Regions from separate parts of the Pantoea sp. X-Soil-ISGK-285 genome, predicted to be linked through region 1. Evidence: predicted binding sites of a transcription regulator. Region 1 holds the regulator's gene; the other holds the start of a gene.
The links. Region 1 encodes ArgR, which controls arginine synthesis, uptake and breakdown. Its sites were predicted from a motif close to ANTGAATAAAAATACANT; they were not measured.

Region 2: the regulator ArgR is predicted to act here: its motif matches at 6,091-6,108, upstream of argC (N-acetyl-gamma-glutamyl-phosphate reductase).

The regions. Positions count from the first base shown of each region.
Region 1 is NZ_AP035938.1:3,623,712-3,631,735, reverse strand. It holds gene aaeA (p-hydroxybenzoic acid efflux pump subunit AaeA) at 1-774, shown strand, start outside; gene aaeB (p-hydroxybenzoic acid efflux pump subunit AaeB) at 784-2,736, shown strand; gene AC6I8B_RS17075 (NAD-dependent succinate-semialdehyde dehydrogenase) at 2,850-4,301, shown strand; gene AC6I8B_RS17070 (barstar family protein) at 4,357-4,626, shown strand; gene yhcN (peroxide/acid stress response protein YhcN) at 4,692-4,955, opposite strand; gene AC6I8B_RS17060 (YdgH/BhsA/McbA-like domain containing protein) at 5,049-5,315, opposite strand; gene yhcN (peroxide/acid stress response protein YhcN) at 5,404-5,667, opposite strand; gene argR (transcriptional regulator ArgR) at 6,142-6,612, opposite strand; gene mdh (malate dehydrogenase) at 7,041-7,979, shown strand.
Region 2 is NZ_AP035938.1:3,943,101-3,951,124, forward strand. It holds gene oxyR (DNA-binding transcriptional regulator OxyR) at 1-508, opposite strand, end outside; gene AC6I8B_RS18640 (glutathione peroxidase) at 633-1,367, shown strand; gene argH (argininosuccinate lyase) at 1,486-2,859, opposite strand; gene AC6I8B_RS18650 (argininosuccinate synthase) at 2,950-4,167, opposite strand; gene argB (acetylglutamate kinase) at 4,192-4,968, opposite strand; gene argC (N-acetyl-gamma-glutamyl-phosphate reductase) at 4,983-5,987, opposite strand; gene argE (acetylornithine deacetylase) at 6,155-7,303, shown strand; gene ppc (phosphoenolpyruvate carboxylase) at 7,657-8,024, shown strand, end outside.

The DNA of each region.
Region 1 (8,024 bases):
GTCACCGGCCTGATCACCGAGGTTCCGGTACACGACAACCAGCTGGTGAAGAAGGGCGATACGCTGTTTGTGGTTGACCGGCCGCGCTATCAAAAAGCGCTCGATCAGGCGCAGGCGGATGTTGAATATTACCAGGCACTGGTCAGTGAGAAACGTCGCGAAGCCGGGCGCCGTAACCAGCTGGGCACCTCCGCCATGTCGCGCGAGGCTATCGAGCAATCCAATAACGATCTGCAAACCAGCGAGCACCAGCTGGCGAAATCGGTGGCGACACGCGATCTGGCGAAGATTGACCTTGAGCGCACCACGGTGAAAGCGCCATCCGATGGCTGGGTCACCAACCTGAATGTCTACCAGGGTGAGTTTATTACCCGTGGTTCGGTTGCCGTGGCGCTGGTTCAGCAGCACTCTTTCTATGTGCTGGCTTACCTGGAAGAGACCAAACTGCACGGCGTGGAGAAGGGCTTCCGCGCAGAAGTGACCCCACTTGGCAGCAACATCGTGTTGCGTGGCACCGTAGACAGTGTGGCGGCTGGCGTCACCAACAGCAGCAGCTCGGTCGACAGCAAAGGCATGGCCACGGTAGATTCCAATCTGGAGTGGGTCCGTCTGGCGCAGCGTGTGCCGGTTCGCATCCGGCTTGATCAGCAGCCCGGCAATCGCTTCCCGGCGGGCACGACAGCGACAGTGGTGATCACCGGTCAGGCCGATCGTCAGCCTGAACAGGTTTCACCGATGGTCCGACTGTTTAATCGCCTGCGTGAGTTTGGTTAAGAGGGCGATATGATCGAGTTCCTGCGGTTCCCGGTAAAGCTCACCTTTGCGCTGGTGTTAGCGCTGATGGTGGGTTTTCACTTTAACCTTGAAACGCCGCGCTGGGCGGTGATGACCGCCGGTATCGTGGCTGGCGGTACCGCGTTTGCGGCCGGGGGGGATCCCTATTCCGGGGCGCTGCGCTATCGCGGCGTTTTGCGTATTATCGGGACATTTATTGGCTGTATCGCCGCGCTGACCATCATGATTGCCACCGTGCGTGCACCGGTCGTGATGCTGCTGCTGTGCTGCATCTGGGCAGGACTCTGCGTCTGGCTCTCTTCGCTGATCAAGGTAGAAAACTCTTACGCGCTCGGACTGGCGGGCTACACCGCGCTGATTATTGTGGTGACGGCTAACGCCAGCGGCGGTCTGACGCTGGTGCCACAATATGCGGTAGAGCGCTGCAGTGAAATCGTACTCGGCATCCTGTGCGCCATTCTGGCCGACATGATTTTCTCACCCCGTTCGATTAAAAAAGTGATCGACGCTGAGGTCGATTCGCTGCTGGTGGCACACTATAACCTGCTGCAACTCTGCGTCGCTCACGGTGATAAAGAAGAGGTCGATAAAGCCTGGAGCGCGCTGGTACGGCGCACCACGGCGCTGAACAGCATGCGCAGCCAGCTGATGATGGAATCCTCACGCTGGAAGAACAGCAATCGCCGTTTGCAGATGCTCAATACGCTGTCACTGACGCTGATTACACAGGCAGCCGAAACCTTTCTGATCCAGAATTCCCGTCCTGATTACATTCCGCCCCAGTATCGTCTGATGGTTGAAAAACCAGCCTCGACCGTTGAAGAGGTGCATAAGCGGATGAAAGTGATGCGGCGGGTGATTGGTGCCAGCGGCAAATCAACGCCGGTCACGCTGGCCAGCTGGGTAGGCACTGCTACCGAATATCTGCTGCTGCTGAAAGGGATCAAAAGCAACAGCCGGATCACCTCGCTGGAAGAGGAGATTCTGCAGCGCGAAGTGGTGATCCAGGCGCGTTCCGCTGAAACGCATCATGCGATGATCAACGGTATCCGTACCTTTGTGGCGACCGCGCTGGGTTCGCTGTTCTGGCTCTATACCGGCTGGACCTCTGGCAGTGGCTGCATGGTCATGCTGGCTGTCATCACCGCGCTGGCGATGCGCATGCCCAACCCGCTGATGATGGCAAAGGACTTTCTCTACGGCATGACGGTCGCGGTTCCGCTGGGCGCGCTCTACTTTATGTATGTTCTCCCGGCGACGCAGCAGAGCGCACTGCTGCTCTGCATCGCAATCGGCCTGCTCGGTTTTATCGGTGGTATCTTCATTCAGCGGCGTCAGCTCGGCACGCTGGGGGCATTGATTGGCACCCTTAATGTTCTGGTGCTGGATAATCCGATGGAATTCCACATTAACGTCTTTCTCGATAACGTTCTGGGCCAGGTCATCGGCTGCTTCGTGGCGATGATGGTGATCCTGCTGATTCGTGATAAATCAAAAGCGCGTACCGGCCGCAAGCTGCTGAACCGCTTTATGTATGCGGCTGTCTCTGCCATGACGACCAATCAGGCGCGCCGGCGTGAAAACCATCTGCCAGCGCTCTATCAGCAACTGTTTCTGCTGCTGAACCTGTTTCCGGGCGATATCAACAAATATCGCATCGCCCTGACGCTGATCATCGGTCATCAGCGGTTACGCGACGCAGAAGTGCCGGTGAATGCCGATCTTTCTGCTTATCACCGGCAGTTGCGTTACACCGCTGACCGGGTGATCTCCGCCAGCAGCGATGACAAGCGGCGTTACTACTTTGAACGTCTGCTTAAAGAGCTGGATGTCTATCAGGAAAAACTGGCCCATTACGAGGCTCCCGCCAGCGTAACGGAACCGGTAAAACGACTGGCTATGATGCTGGATAAGTACCAGAACACGCTCATCCAAATCTGAATCTGGCCGCTGTGACCTGCAGCGGCCTGCGCAATCCCCACCCATCACAAAATCTGTCGCTTTTGCCAACTATACTCTCCAGACGGAAGAGCAAAACTGACAGGAGCGAATCAATGAAATCACTGCAAGAGAGCCAACTGTTCCGGACCGGCTATTTAGCGGACGGCCAGTGGCATCAGGCGGCCTCTACCTTTGACGTGACCAATCCGGCGACCGGTGAGGTGATTGCACAGGTGGCAAAAGCGGGTAAAGCTGAAACGGAACAGGCTATCGCCGCAGCGGAGCGCGCATTTCCCGCCTGGCGGGCGCAGACTGCAAAAGCGCGCGCTGAAATTCTCACTCGCTGGTACCAGCTGATCATTGAGAACAAGCGCTGGCTGGGACAGCTGATGACGACCGAACAGGGCAAGCCCCTGAAAGAGGCGGAAGGGGAAGTTGAATACGCCGCCAGTTTTATTCAGTGGTTCGCCGAGCAGGCGAAACGGACCAATGGTGAAATTATTCCGCCAGCTAAACCCGGCTCCCGTATTCTGGCAACCCGCGAACCGATTGGCGTTGTGGCTGCCATTACGCCGTGGAATTTCCCGATGGCGATGCTGACCCGCAAACTGGGGCCAGCTCTGGCTGCCGGCTGCACCGGCATTATTAAACCTGCCAATAACACGCCACTCTCCGCCTTTGCCCTGCTGGCGCTGGCGAAGGAGGCAGGTGTGCCTGATGGTGTACTGAATGCGGTAGCCGGTGATACCCATGCTATCAGCGATGCCATCATGGCCAGCAAAGCGGTGCGTAAAATCTCGTTCACCGGCTCCACCCAGGTGGGCAAGCTGCTGATGCGTAATGCTGCCGAAACCATGAAAAAAGTGTCGATGGAGCTGGGGGGTAATGCCCCCTATATCGTGTTTGACGATGCCGATATTGATGCCGCCGTGCAGGGCGCCATTGCCAACAAATTCCGTAATGCGGGCCAGGTGTGCGTCAGCGTAAACCGCTTCTACATTCACAATGCTATCTATGATCGTTTTACTCAGCAGCTGGCTGCCGAAGTGAACAAGCTGAAGGTGGGCAACGGCATGGAAGAGGGCGTGATTGTCGGGCCATTGATTGAGGCATCGGCGGTGGAAAAGGTTGAGCAGCACGTCAATGATGCGGTAGCAAAAGGTGGCAAATTACTGGCGGGTGGCGAGCGACATGCGCTGGGTGGCAACTTCTGGCAGCCCACTGTGATTACTGAGGCGCACGAAGGGATGCAGCTCGCGCAGGAGGAGACCTTTGGTCCGGTGGCTGCCTGTTTCCGCTTTGATGATGAAGATGACGTCATCCGTCGTGCTAACGATACACCGTTCGGCCTTGCCGCATACTTTTACACCCAGAATCTGCAGCGGGTGTTCCGTGTTTCAGCCGCGCTGGAAAGCGGCATGATCGGCATTAATGAATGTGCCGTATCAACCGAGCTGGCGCCGTTTGGTGGTGTGAAAGAGTCGGGGCTGGGCCGCGAAGGTTCGGTACTCGGCATGGAAGAGTATCTGGAGGTCAAAGCGCTGCACCTGGGCGGTTTGAGCTAGCGGACAGTAACGGGCGACGCAGGTCGCCCGCAGACGGAGCATGGGAGCCGTCAGCATGAAAATCGAGCGTTTTGATTTTAATGAAATTGTCGATCAGGCCCATTTCTTCCGCCAGTTCAGCGAGCGATTTGCGCTGGAGGAGCGCCGCATCTGCGATCTGGATGGATTATGGGATGTGGTGACGGGCGATCTGTTACCGCTGCCGCTGGAGATTGAGTTTGTTAATCTGGGCAGGGGACAGCGACGGCGTTATGGCGCGCTGATTCTGTTATTTGATGAAGCGGAAGAGGAGCTGGAAGGTCAGCTTCACTTTAATGTCAGATAAAACGTCAGATGAAAAAAGGCCCCGGCGAGCGGGGCCAAAGGGTTCGTCATACATCTGACGAGGAATTACTTATAAAGCTGTGCGGTGATGTGATAGTTATCGCCGGTGCGCGCCTCAATAACTTTATAGGCGCTGGCACCCTGTTCATCCGCTTTCTGAGAAAGCTCAGCGCGGTAATCCATTGGCGATCCCGCGGTTCCACTGATGGTCACGGTGCCCGCAGGCTGCAGGTTCTGCGTCTGATCGCCGGTGACCAGCTGTGCGGCTGATGCGCCGAACGCCATAACGGAAAGCAGACTGACTGTAGCGATGGTTGTTTTAATATTCATGATTATCTCCTCAATACATTCAACAACCTGCGGTTTCTCGTAAAGGCGGGTCGTCGATATCTTCTGACGCCCTTCAGGCGTCATCACAGTTAATTATTTATAAAGCTCAGCGGTGACATGCCAGGTGTTATCCTGGTTGTTTTCGATGATGCGATAGTGGCTTGCGCCCTGGGCATCCGCTTTCTCTGACAGCACCTGACGGATATGCGTCTGGTCGCCATTTCGTCCACCAATGCTGATGGTCTGATTCATTGGCTGCAGACCCTGTGCCTGTTCATTGGACACCAGGCTGGCGGCGTTGGCACCCACTGAGAACAGGGATGCCAGACTCAGTGCAGCGATAGCTAATTTCATTTTCATGGTCAACTCTCCTGAAATTTCTGCTTCAGCTCTCCGGAGCGCAAAAGGGCGCGTCAGACAGAGAGCAGATGGCATTATCGGTTACGCCTTAGTTATACAGTGCGGCGGTAGCGTGATAGTTGCCGTTGTTGTATGCCTCAATCACGCGATAGGCTTTTGCGCCCTGCTGATCGGCTTTGTCGCTGAGTTTCTGTTTGATATCCATCGGCGAACCCGCCACGCCGCTGACACTGATGGTGCCGACAGCCTGCAGATTCTGTGCCTGTGACGCATCAATAGATTCTGCTGCAACAGCACCAAATGAGAGGGCGGAGAGAATGCTCAGGGTAGCAATAGTAGTTTTTACGTTCATAGATTTTTCCTCGTCGTCTATTTTTATCTTTTTATTTAGTGTGATTTGCATCACGAAAAGAAGTATAGAACTAATAACGTCAGAAATTAATACCCCGCTAATAATGTTTTTTTGTGATTCTTTATCCTTATGGCTACTTTTAATAACTTAACGTTATAAAAAAAGGATAAAAAGTAACCTTTAAGCCACTTTTAATCGCAAAAACAGTGAGATAGATCACTTTAACTTTTAGTGCGAAAGTCGGGGGTGTATCGGGCTGGAGTTTGATCTGGATCCGGGCAATGGTGCCGGTTCAGTGATGTAAAGCAGTGTAAAATAGCGCATAAAGTGAAGCAGAGTTATCGATCTGACCAACAGCCGGGCGTGTAAAAGCAGGCTTATTACTTATCCAGAGCGGGTAACTGTCGTGGAAAGGGTTGAGCAGAGAGAACGAACTGACGATCTGGCGCATGATGGCCGGTCGTCAGTCCGCGATCAGAGTTCCTGTTCAAACAGGGTGAGGATGGCACCGTGCAGCTGCTTAACGGTGAAGTCACGCGCGCGGGTAATAAAGATTGTGTCATCGCCCGCGATGGTACCCAGAATCCCGTGCGACTTACCCAGTGAATCCAGCATACGTGCAATCAGCTGTGCTGCGCCGGGACTGGTATGAATCACCACCAGGGCATCGTTGTAGTCGATATCCAGTACCAGGTTTTTTAACGGGCTGGTGGTGGTCGGCACACCCAGCTCAGCGGGCAGGCAATAGACCATCTCCATCCTGGCATTCCGGGTGCGCACTGCGCCAAACTTGGTCAGCATTCGCGAGACTTTGGACTGATTGATATTTTCAAAGCCCTCGTCCTGAAGCGCCTGAACAATTTCGCCCTGGGAACTGAATTTTTCTTCTTTTAATAAGGCTTTGAAAGCCTTAACCAGATCGTCTTGTTTCGATGGGTTTCGCATAGGTTACCAATAAATAGAGAGAATAACCGCGCATCCGCCCGCGGCAGAGTGGTGATTATGCATTTATATGCATTTTTATGCAATCGTTCGATTGATGAGCAGCGTCCGGGCGGCTAGCGGGCGGCGATAATAGCAAATAAATCCGCTCAGACCAAAACACGCGTCACAGCCCCGGAAGGCGAAGGTTGCAAAGTTGTTATATTATTGGTGGTGTAGTAACAGAAAACGCACGTAGCCGTTCTCTGTCTGACGACGGCAAAGTTGTCGGTCATTCAGGTGCAATGATAAGTAACTTTTGAATCCGGAGATTAAGTGTGAAAACACGTAGAATTAACAACGGATATTTATCATCGCCTGAGCAGTTGATTAAGGTCTGACACAGATAGAATTTCGGCCCATCTCTGCCCCACCTTAATAAGGAGTTAAGAATGAAAGTTGCCGTTCTCGGTGCCGCTGGCGGCATAGGCCAGGCGCTCGCACTTCTGCTCAAAACCCAGCTTCCCGCAGGTTCAGAACTCTCGCTGTATGACATCGCGCCGGTTACGCCGGGTGTTGCCGTTGATCTCAGCCATATTCCTACCGCAGTGGCTATTCAGGGATTCAGTGGAGAAGACGCCACGCCTGCCTTACAGGGTGCCGATGTGGTACTGATTTCCGCTGGTGTCGCACGTAAGCCCGGTATGGATCGCGCCGACCTGTTTAACGTTAACGCAGGTATCGTCCGTAATCTGATCGAACAGGTTGCCACAACGGCACCTAAAGCGTTGATTGGTGTCATCACCAATCCGGTCAATACCACCGTTGCCATTGCGGCAGAAGTGCTGAAAAAGCACGGTGTTTACGACAAAAATCGGCTGTTCGGCGTGACCACGCTGGATATCATTCGCGCTAATACTTTTGTGGCTGCATTGAAAGGCAAGCAGCCTGACCAGGTGGAAGTCCCGGTCATTGGTGGCCACTCTGGCGTAACCATTCTGCCGCTGCTGTCGCAGGTTAAAGGCGTCAGCTTCAGCGATCAGGAAGTGGCTGATCTGACCAAACGCATCCAGAACGCCGGCACCGAAGTGGTGGAAGCCAAAGCGGGTGGCGGATCTGCCACGCTGTCGATGGGCCAGGCAGCCGCACGTTTCGGTTTGTCACTGGTACGCGCGCTGAAGGGTGAAGCTAATGTGGTGGAGTGTGCTTACGTAGAAGGTGAGGGTGAACATGCGCGCTTCTTCTCCCAGCCGCTGCTGCTAGGTAAAAACGGTGTGGCTGAACGCAGGCCGATTGGTACCCTCAGCGCTTACGAACAGCAGGCGCTGTCAGGCATGCTGGATACGCTGAAGAAAGATATCGCCCAGGGCGAAGAGTTCGTTAAGCAGTAACTGACGGCTCAGACTTGCAAAACGCCCGGCTTTGCCGGGCGTTTT
Region 2 (8,024 bases), 320 kb from region 1:
AGACTGCCAGCTTCATCGGCTCATCAAACAACGGCACTTCGATAAAGGCCTGGCTCTCTTTGACCAGCGCGATAATCGCGCAGTCCAGCTTGCCGCTATCGAGCTGTGCCAGCAGCTGCTGCGTCTGCGCTTCGTGCAGATACATCTCCAGTTTCGGGAATGTCTGGTGCAGCGTCGGGATAATCTGTGGCAATAAGTAGGGCGCGGTGGTCGGGATGAGGCCGATATGCAGCGGACCTGACATCGCTTCCCCTTGCTGACTGGCCATCTCTTTCAGCACTTTCACTTCACGCAGCACCGTACGCGCCTGATCCACCAGCAGCAAACCTGCCTGGGTGAACAGCACTTTACGGCTGGTGCGCTCCAGCAGCATCACACCCAGCTCATCTTCCAGCTTACGGATCTGCCCGCTTAACGTCGGCTGACTGACATGACACGCATCCGCAGCACGGCGGAAATGACGGTGTTCAGCAAGCGAAACCAGATATTCAAGATCACGAATATTCATTATTACCCTCCAAGCCACGATAGACCGTGGCGATAGATAGAATAGCAATGAACGATTGGCCCTATCAAGGGTGGTTGGGAATAATGCGCACATCAAATGGAACGCGGTATGTCAGGAGAAAAAAATGTTTGCAAGTCAGGAAGGTAAAGCTATTCCGTCAGTGACTTTTCACACACGTCAGGGCGATCGCTGGGTCGATGTCACCACTGAAGCGCTGTTTAAAGACAAAACGGTCATCGTTTTTTCACTGCCGGGCGCATTCACACCGACCTGCTCCTCCAGCCATCTGCCGCGTTACAACGAATTAGCGGGTCTGTTTGCCCAGCAGGGTGTGGACAGCATTCTGTGCGTCTCGGTGAATGACACGTTTGTGATGAACGCCTGGAAAGCAGAACAGCGCGCAGACAACATTACCTTTATCCCTGATGGCAACGGCGAGTTTACCCGCGGCATGGAGATGCTGATTGAGAAAGCCGATCTCGGCTTTGGCCCACGTTCATGGCGCTACTCGATGCTGGTGCGTAACGGCGTGGTAGAGAAAATGTTTGTTGAGCCCAACAAGCCGGGCGACCCATTTGAGGTCTCTGATGCCGACACCATGCTGCGCTATCTGGCGCCCGAGTGTAAAGCTCAGGAGTCGGTCTCAATCTTCACTAAACCTGGCTGCACCTTCTGCACCCAGGCAAAACAGATGCTGATGGATCATGGTATTCAGTACGAAGAGATCGTGCTGGGACAGGATGCAACAACCGTGAGTCTGCGCGCCGTTTCAGGCCGGGCGACGGTACCGCAGATCTTCATGGGGGGTCGTCACATTGGCGGCAGTGAGGATCTGCAGCAATATCTGCTGTCAGCGTAAGAGAATCTGAGCGTCGGCCGGGAGAGCAGGCGCTTTGATGATGTGCCTATAAAAATGAGTAATTCTGAAGCTAGAGGTTGGCGGGCATTTAATGTGCCCGCTTTTTTTTGCCTGTTAATTACGCCAGACGCTGCTTTGCGTCACCGATGGCACGCGCAACCTGCTGTGGCGAGACGCCGCCCTGCGCATTACGCTTATCCAGACAGGATTGCAGCGCCAGAATGGGATAGACATCCTCGCCAATCACCGCACTGAACTGCTGCAGCTGTGCCAGCGACAGCGCTTCCAGCGCCACACCCTGACCGATAGCGGCCACCACCACTTCCCCGACGATATGGTGTGCTTCACGGAACGGCACGCCTTTGGCGACCAGATAGTCAGCCAGTTCAGTGGAGTTTGCGTAACCCTGTTCAGCCGCTTCCTGGCAGCGCGGGCGTTTAACCTGCAGGCCATCCAGCACCAGAACTGACATATGCAGACAGTCGAGCCAGGTGTCGAGCGCGTCAAACAGCCCCTCTTTGTCTTCCTGCATATCTTTGTTGTATGCCAGCGGCAGACCTTTCAGCGTCATCATCATGCCGGTCAGCGCGCCCTGCACCCGGCCACACTTGCCGCGAATCAGCTCCAGCGCATCCGGATTTTTCTTCTGCGGCATCAGCGATGAGCCGGAGGTCACTTTATCTGACAGTTCGATAAAGCCCGCTTCACCGGTGTTGAAGAAGATCATATCTTCGGCGAAGCGCGACAGATGCACCATGCCGATGGCAGCGTCAGAAAGCAGCTCCAGCACGTGATCGCGGTCTGATACGGTATCCAGACTGTTGCGCGTGGCAGAAGCAAAGCCCAGCCAGCCAGCCAGCTGCTGACGATCGATCTCATACGCGGTACCGGCCAGTGCGCCACAGCCCAGCGGGCTAACATCGAGCCGCTTCAGCGTATCCTGCAGACGGCTCTCGTCACGCGCCAGCATTTCAACGTAGGCCAGGCACCAGTGCGCAAACGTCACCGGCTGCGCACGCTGCAGATGCGTGTAGCCCGGCATAACCGCATCCTGATTGGCTTCAGCGGTGACCACCAGCGCCTGCTGCAGATCACGGGTGGCACCCAGCAGCGCCTCAATCTGCACCTTGCACCACAGCTTAAGATCGGTCGCGACCTGATCGTTACGGCTACGTCCGGTGTGCAGTTTTTTGCCCAGCGCGCCCACCTTGTCGATCAGCTGGCCTTCAACCCAGCTGTGGATATCTTCGGCGTCGCTCTGCAGAATCTGCTCAGGATCCTCACGGACTTCATCCAGTAACGTATTCAGGGCCGCTTCCAGCTGCTGCTGCTCATCCTGAGTCAGGACATTTACCGTCACCAGCGCTTTGGACCAGGCAACAGAGCCAATAATGTCCTGCTCTGCCAGGCGGTAATCGAAGCGCAGCGAGTCATTGAACTGTTTAAAACGTTGATCCGCTGCCTGAGTAAACCGTCCACCCCAAAGTGCCATGTGAAAACTCCTCTGAATCGTTAAACAAGGGGCGGCATAAATGCCGCCCCTGAAATGAAACTGTGAGGCGAGGCGCACCTCGCCTGAAAATTACTTCTTCTGCTCGTTCAGGGCGCGGATACGCGAAGAGAGCGAGAACAGACGGATAAAGCCGCCCGCATGACGGTGATCGTACACTTCATCTTCACCAAAGGTGGCGAACTCTTCCGAGTAGAGGCTGTTCGCGGAACGCTTCTGGGTGGCTGTCGCCTGGCCTTTGTAGAGCTGCAGTACCACTTCACCGTTAACCTCTTCCGCCAGCGATTCGGCAGCGGCCTGAATCGACTTACGCAGCGGGGCGAACCAGCGGCCGTCATAAACCACATAGGACATCTCGTGGCCGAGCTGCTCACGCCATTTGAAGCTATCGCGATCCAGCACCAGCTGCTCAACCGCACGCAGCGCATTGACCATGATGGTGCCGCCAGGGGTTTCGTAGCAGCCGCGCGATTTAATCCCTACCAGACGGTTTTCAACGATATCGATACGGCCGACGCCATGTTTTGCGCCCAGCACGTTAAGTTTTTCCAGGCACTGGAACGGACTCAGTTTTTCGCCGTTAACCGCCACAACCCGACCTTTTTCCACGGTCACGGTCACTTCTTCAGGCTGGTCAGGCGCTTCCAGCGGATCGACAGTCCAGACCCAGCAATCTTTATTCGGTGCATTGGCCGGGCTTTCCAGCACCCCACCTTCGGTGGAGATGTGCCAGGCGTTCTCGTCGCGGCTGTAGATTTTCTCCAGTGACGCGGTGGTCGGAATGTTGCGCTCTTTCAGGTAGTCCAGCAGCGCTTCACGTGAACGCAGGTTCCATTCACGCCACGGTGCCACCACTTTCAGCTGCGGTGCCAGCGCGGTGTAGGTGGTTTCGAAACGCACCTGGTCATTCCCTTTACCGGTTGCGCCGTGACACAGCGCATCCGCACCCACTTTCAGCGCCAGCTCAACCTGTGCTTTAGCGATGATAGGACGTGCCATTGAAGTGCCCAGCAGATAAGTGCCTTCATAGAGGGCGCCAGTCTGCAGCACCGGATAGACATAGTCGCTGATGAACTCTTCACGCAGGTCAACCACGTGGCATTCAGATGCGCCGGACTGCAGGGCTTTCTTCTCTACACCTTCCAGATCGCCGCGCTCCTGACCGATATCTGCGACAAAAGCGACGACTTCACAGCCGCCGTAGTTCTCTTTCAGCCATGGAATGATGGCCGAAGTATCAAGACCACCGGAGTAAGCCAGAACGATTTTTTTGATGTTTTGCGTTTGCATTTCGTAATCCTTGAATCAGAGTCGTTAAGCGAGAATCCGGGTGCCAATCGACACGCCGTTAAACAGGTCAGGCAGCCGCTCAGCGTGACGCCAGCTGGCAATATCCACCGGGCGGCCCAGGGTACGCGCTGCATCAAGCGCAGCGTGCACTTTCACAATCATGCCGTCGGTAATAATGCCCTGGGTAATCAGCTGCTCAGCTTTGTCGGCGGTCATCTCTTCGATGCGCTGACCTTTGCCGTCGAGAATACCACTGACGTCTGACAACAGGACCAGATCAGCGCCCAGCGTCGAGGCCAGTGCGGTCGCCGCCTGGTCAGCGTTGACGTTCATCAGGTCGCCGCTGTCAGTTATACCAATTGAGCTCACCACCGGCATATAACCGGCCGCCAGCAGGGTGTTCAGTAATGCCGGATCGCCCGGCATTGCGTGGCCAACGTGGCCGAGTTCTTCATCAAACGGTGTGACATTAACGATGCCCGCATCGCCCAGGCAGAGGCCTACCGCGTTAATGCCCGATTTTTTTGCCCAGGCCAGCAGCGTTTTATTCGCGGTTCCCGCCAGCGCACCGGTAATAATGTCGATCTGATCGGCTGGCGTGACACGCAGGCCATTTTTCTTTTTCACCGGCAGCGCCAGCTTTTTCATCAGTTCATCCACCAGGCAACCGCCGCCGTGGACAATAATCAGCGGACGCTGATGGGCGCTGCGGTAGGTCAGCAGCGCTTCAAACAGGCGGGCCAGCGCTTCTTCGCTGTCTAACAACACACCGCCCAGCTTGATAATCAATGGATTGGTCATGGTATATTTGTCCGTTAAATCAGTGACTGCGTTTCAGGGAAGCCGAACCGGATGTTCAGGCACTGTACCGCCTGCGATGCCGCGCCTTTCAGCAGATTATCTTCGGCTGCCACGACAATCAGATGCTCGCCCTGCACTTCAAAACCGATATCGCAGTAAGGCAGACCCACAACGGCTTTCAGCGCCGGTACGCCCTGCTCGTAGAGCCGCACCAGTGGCTTGTTGTCATAGGCGCGATGGAAAACTGCGGCGATATCTTCACGGCTGACACCTGCTTTCAGACGGCAGGTAATTGTCGCCAGGATACCGCGCGGGAAGTTACCCAGATGCGGAGTGAAGATCACCGGCGTACCAAGGTGCGCGACGATTTCCGGGTGATGACGATGATTGAACAGGCCGTAAGGCTGCAGGCTCACTTCGCAGAAGCTGGTGCCGACATTGGCTTTACGTCCGGCACCGCTCACGCCGCTGGTGGCGTTGATTACCGGCCACTGCGCCTCGTTTAACAGTCCGGCATCCACAAGGGGCTTCAGCGCCAGCTGCGCAGCGGTCGGATAGCAACCTGGCACAGCCACCAGCTGCGCCTGCTGGATTTTCTCATGCTGATATTCGGCAAGGCCGTAAACGGCTTTGTCCAGCCAGTCGCTATGCTGATGGGTGAAGCCATAAAAGCGGGTATAAAAATCAGCGTCATTCACGCGGAACGCACCCGACAGGTCGAACACCACACAACCAGCCTTGAGAAATTCCGGCGCCAGGTCGTGGCTGACTTCGTGGGCCGTCGCCAGGAACACCACATCCACCTTGTCTGCCCACTCGGCCGCGCTGCTCAGCGGCTGCAGCGGCAAATCCACCACACCTTTCAGCTGCGGATGGAGATCGGAGAGGCGCTTGCCGGCATCAGGGCTTTGCGCCGAAACCGCCAAAGCGGTTATGTTGATATGTGGATGGCGATTCAGGAAGGTGGCAAGCTCTGTACCAGCATAACCACTGGCACCAACGATCAGCGTATTCAACATCAGGCTGTAACCCTTTTTACAGTCGCACGTTCCGGGTCGCGGCCTTGCCCCGTTACCCGCCCTGTCATCTGCAGTGATTTAAGGTTCCCTTGCAGAGGACGTTAATGTATTTTTATTCACTATTACTGCATGAATATGGATACATCCTAACCCAAGGACCGCCAACAGTGAAGACAAAATTACCGCCTTTTATTGAACTGTACCGCCAGTTAATCGCCACACCGTCTATCAGCGCAACCGATGCCGCACTGGATCAGAGTAATGAAACTTTAATCAATTTGCTGGCCGGCTGGTTCCGCGACCTCGGCTTCAGCGTTGAAGTGCAGCCAGTGCCCGGCACCCGCAATAAATTTAATATGCTGGCGCGTACCGGAAGCGGTGCGGGCGGCCTGCTGCTAGCAGGTCATACCGATACCGTTCCTTTTGACGATGGCCGCTGGACACGCGATCCCTTTACCCTGACCGAGCACGACAACAAGCTCTATGGCCTGGGCACGGCAGACATGAAAGGCTTCTTCGCCTTTATTCTCGATACGCTGCGCGATGTGGATGTCAGCACGCTGAGCAAGCCGCTCTATATCCTCGCTACGGCCGATGAAGAGACCACCATGGCTGGCGCCAAATATTTTTCTGAATCGACGCAGCTGCGTCCCGACTGCGCCATCATCGGTGAACCAACCTCACTTAAACCGGTGCGTGCGCACAAAGGTCACCTGTCGAATGTGATCCGTATCGAGGGAAAATCGGGCCACTCCAGCGATCCCGCACGTGGCGTTAACGCCATTGAACTGATGCATGAGTCGATCACCCATCTGATGCAACTGCGCAATACGCTGCAGGAGCGTTATCACCATGACGGCTTTGCCATCCCCTATCCCACCATGAACTTCGGCCATATTCATGGCGGTGACGCCGCTAACCGTATCTGCGCCTGCTGTGAACTGCATATGGATATCCGTCCGCTGCCGGGCCTGTCGCTGAACGATCTCGATGGGCTACTGAACGAGGCGCTGGCACCGGTCAGTGCGCGCTGGCCGGGCCGTGTCACGGTTGCCGAGTTGCATCCGCCGATTCCTGGCTACGAATGTCCGGCAGATCATGAACTGGTCAGTGTGGTCGAGAAATTGCTGGGTATACCCACTGAGGTGGTGAACTACTGCACCGAAGCGCCTTTTATTCAGCAGCTCTGCCCAACGCTGGTACTGGGCCCGGGGTCGATTGAGCAGGCACATCAGCCAGACGAATTTATTGATACTGCATTTATTAAGCCGACAAGGGCGCTTATCACTCAGGTTGTGCAGCATTTTTGCCACTGATTAACAGCAAATGGGGCATTTCACTGCATTAACAGTAAAATGCCCCTTCATTCTGCGGGATTTAGCAATAAGAATAACTTATCCCGCTTCGTTCCCGATAAATTCTACGAATTTCCGTTATTTAGCCACATCTTCAGCGCACTTTAACGCATTTGACGAACGCAACATTACGTGGCTAGATAAAAGACGATGTTATGCCCACCGGGTGATTATCCAGAGCGTTTCAGAATGTGGACAGGCGGCAACGGAGCCGGTTCCCTGTAGATTAGGGGGAACATGGCGTTGCTGATTTTTCTGCTGCCTGAAAGGTCGGGTGTAGAAGTTTTTCAAGACGATAAGGGTGTCAGGGTCCAATGAACGAACAATATTCCGCAATGCGAAGTAATGTCAGTATGCTCGGCAAACTGCTCGGGGATACGATTAAGGATGCACTGGGAGAGAACATCCTCGACCAGGTGGAAACCATCCGTAAGCTCTCCAAGTCATCCCGTGCAGGAAATGACACTCATCGTAAAGAACTGCTCAATACGCTGCAGAACCTCTCCAACGAGGAGCTTCTGCCGGTTGCACGCGCTTTTAGCCAGTTTCTGAACCTCACTAACGTGGCTGAGCAGTATCAGACCATCTCGCAAAGTGGCGAGGGTGAGAACCATCCCGAACTGCTGAAAAAGACCTTTGATACCCTGAAGCAGCAGAAAGATATCAGCGAAAGCGACATCCT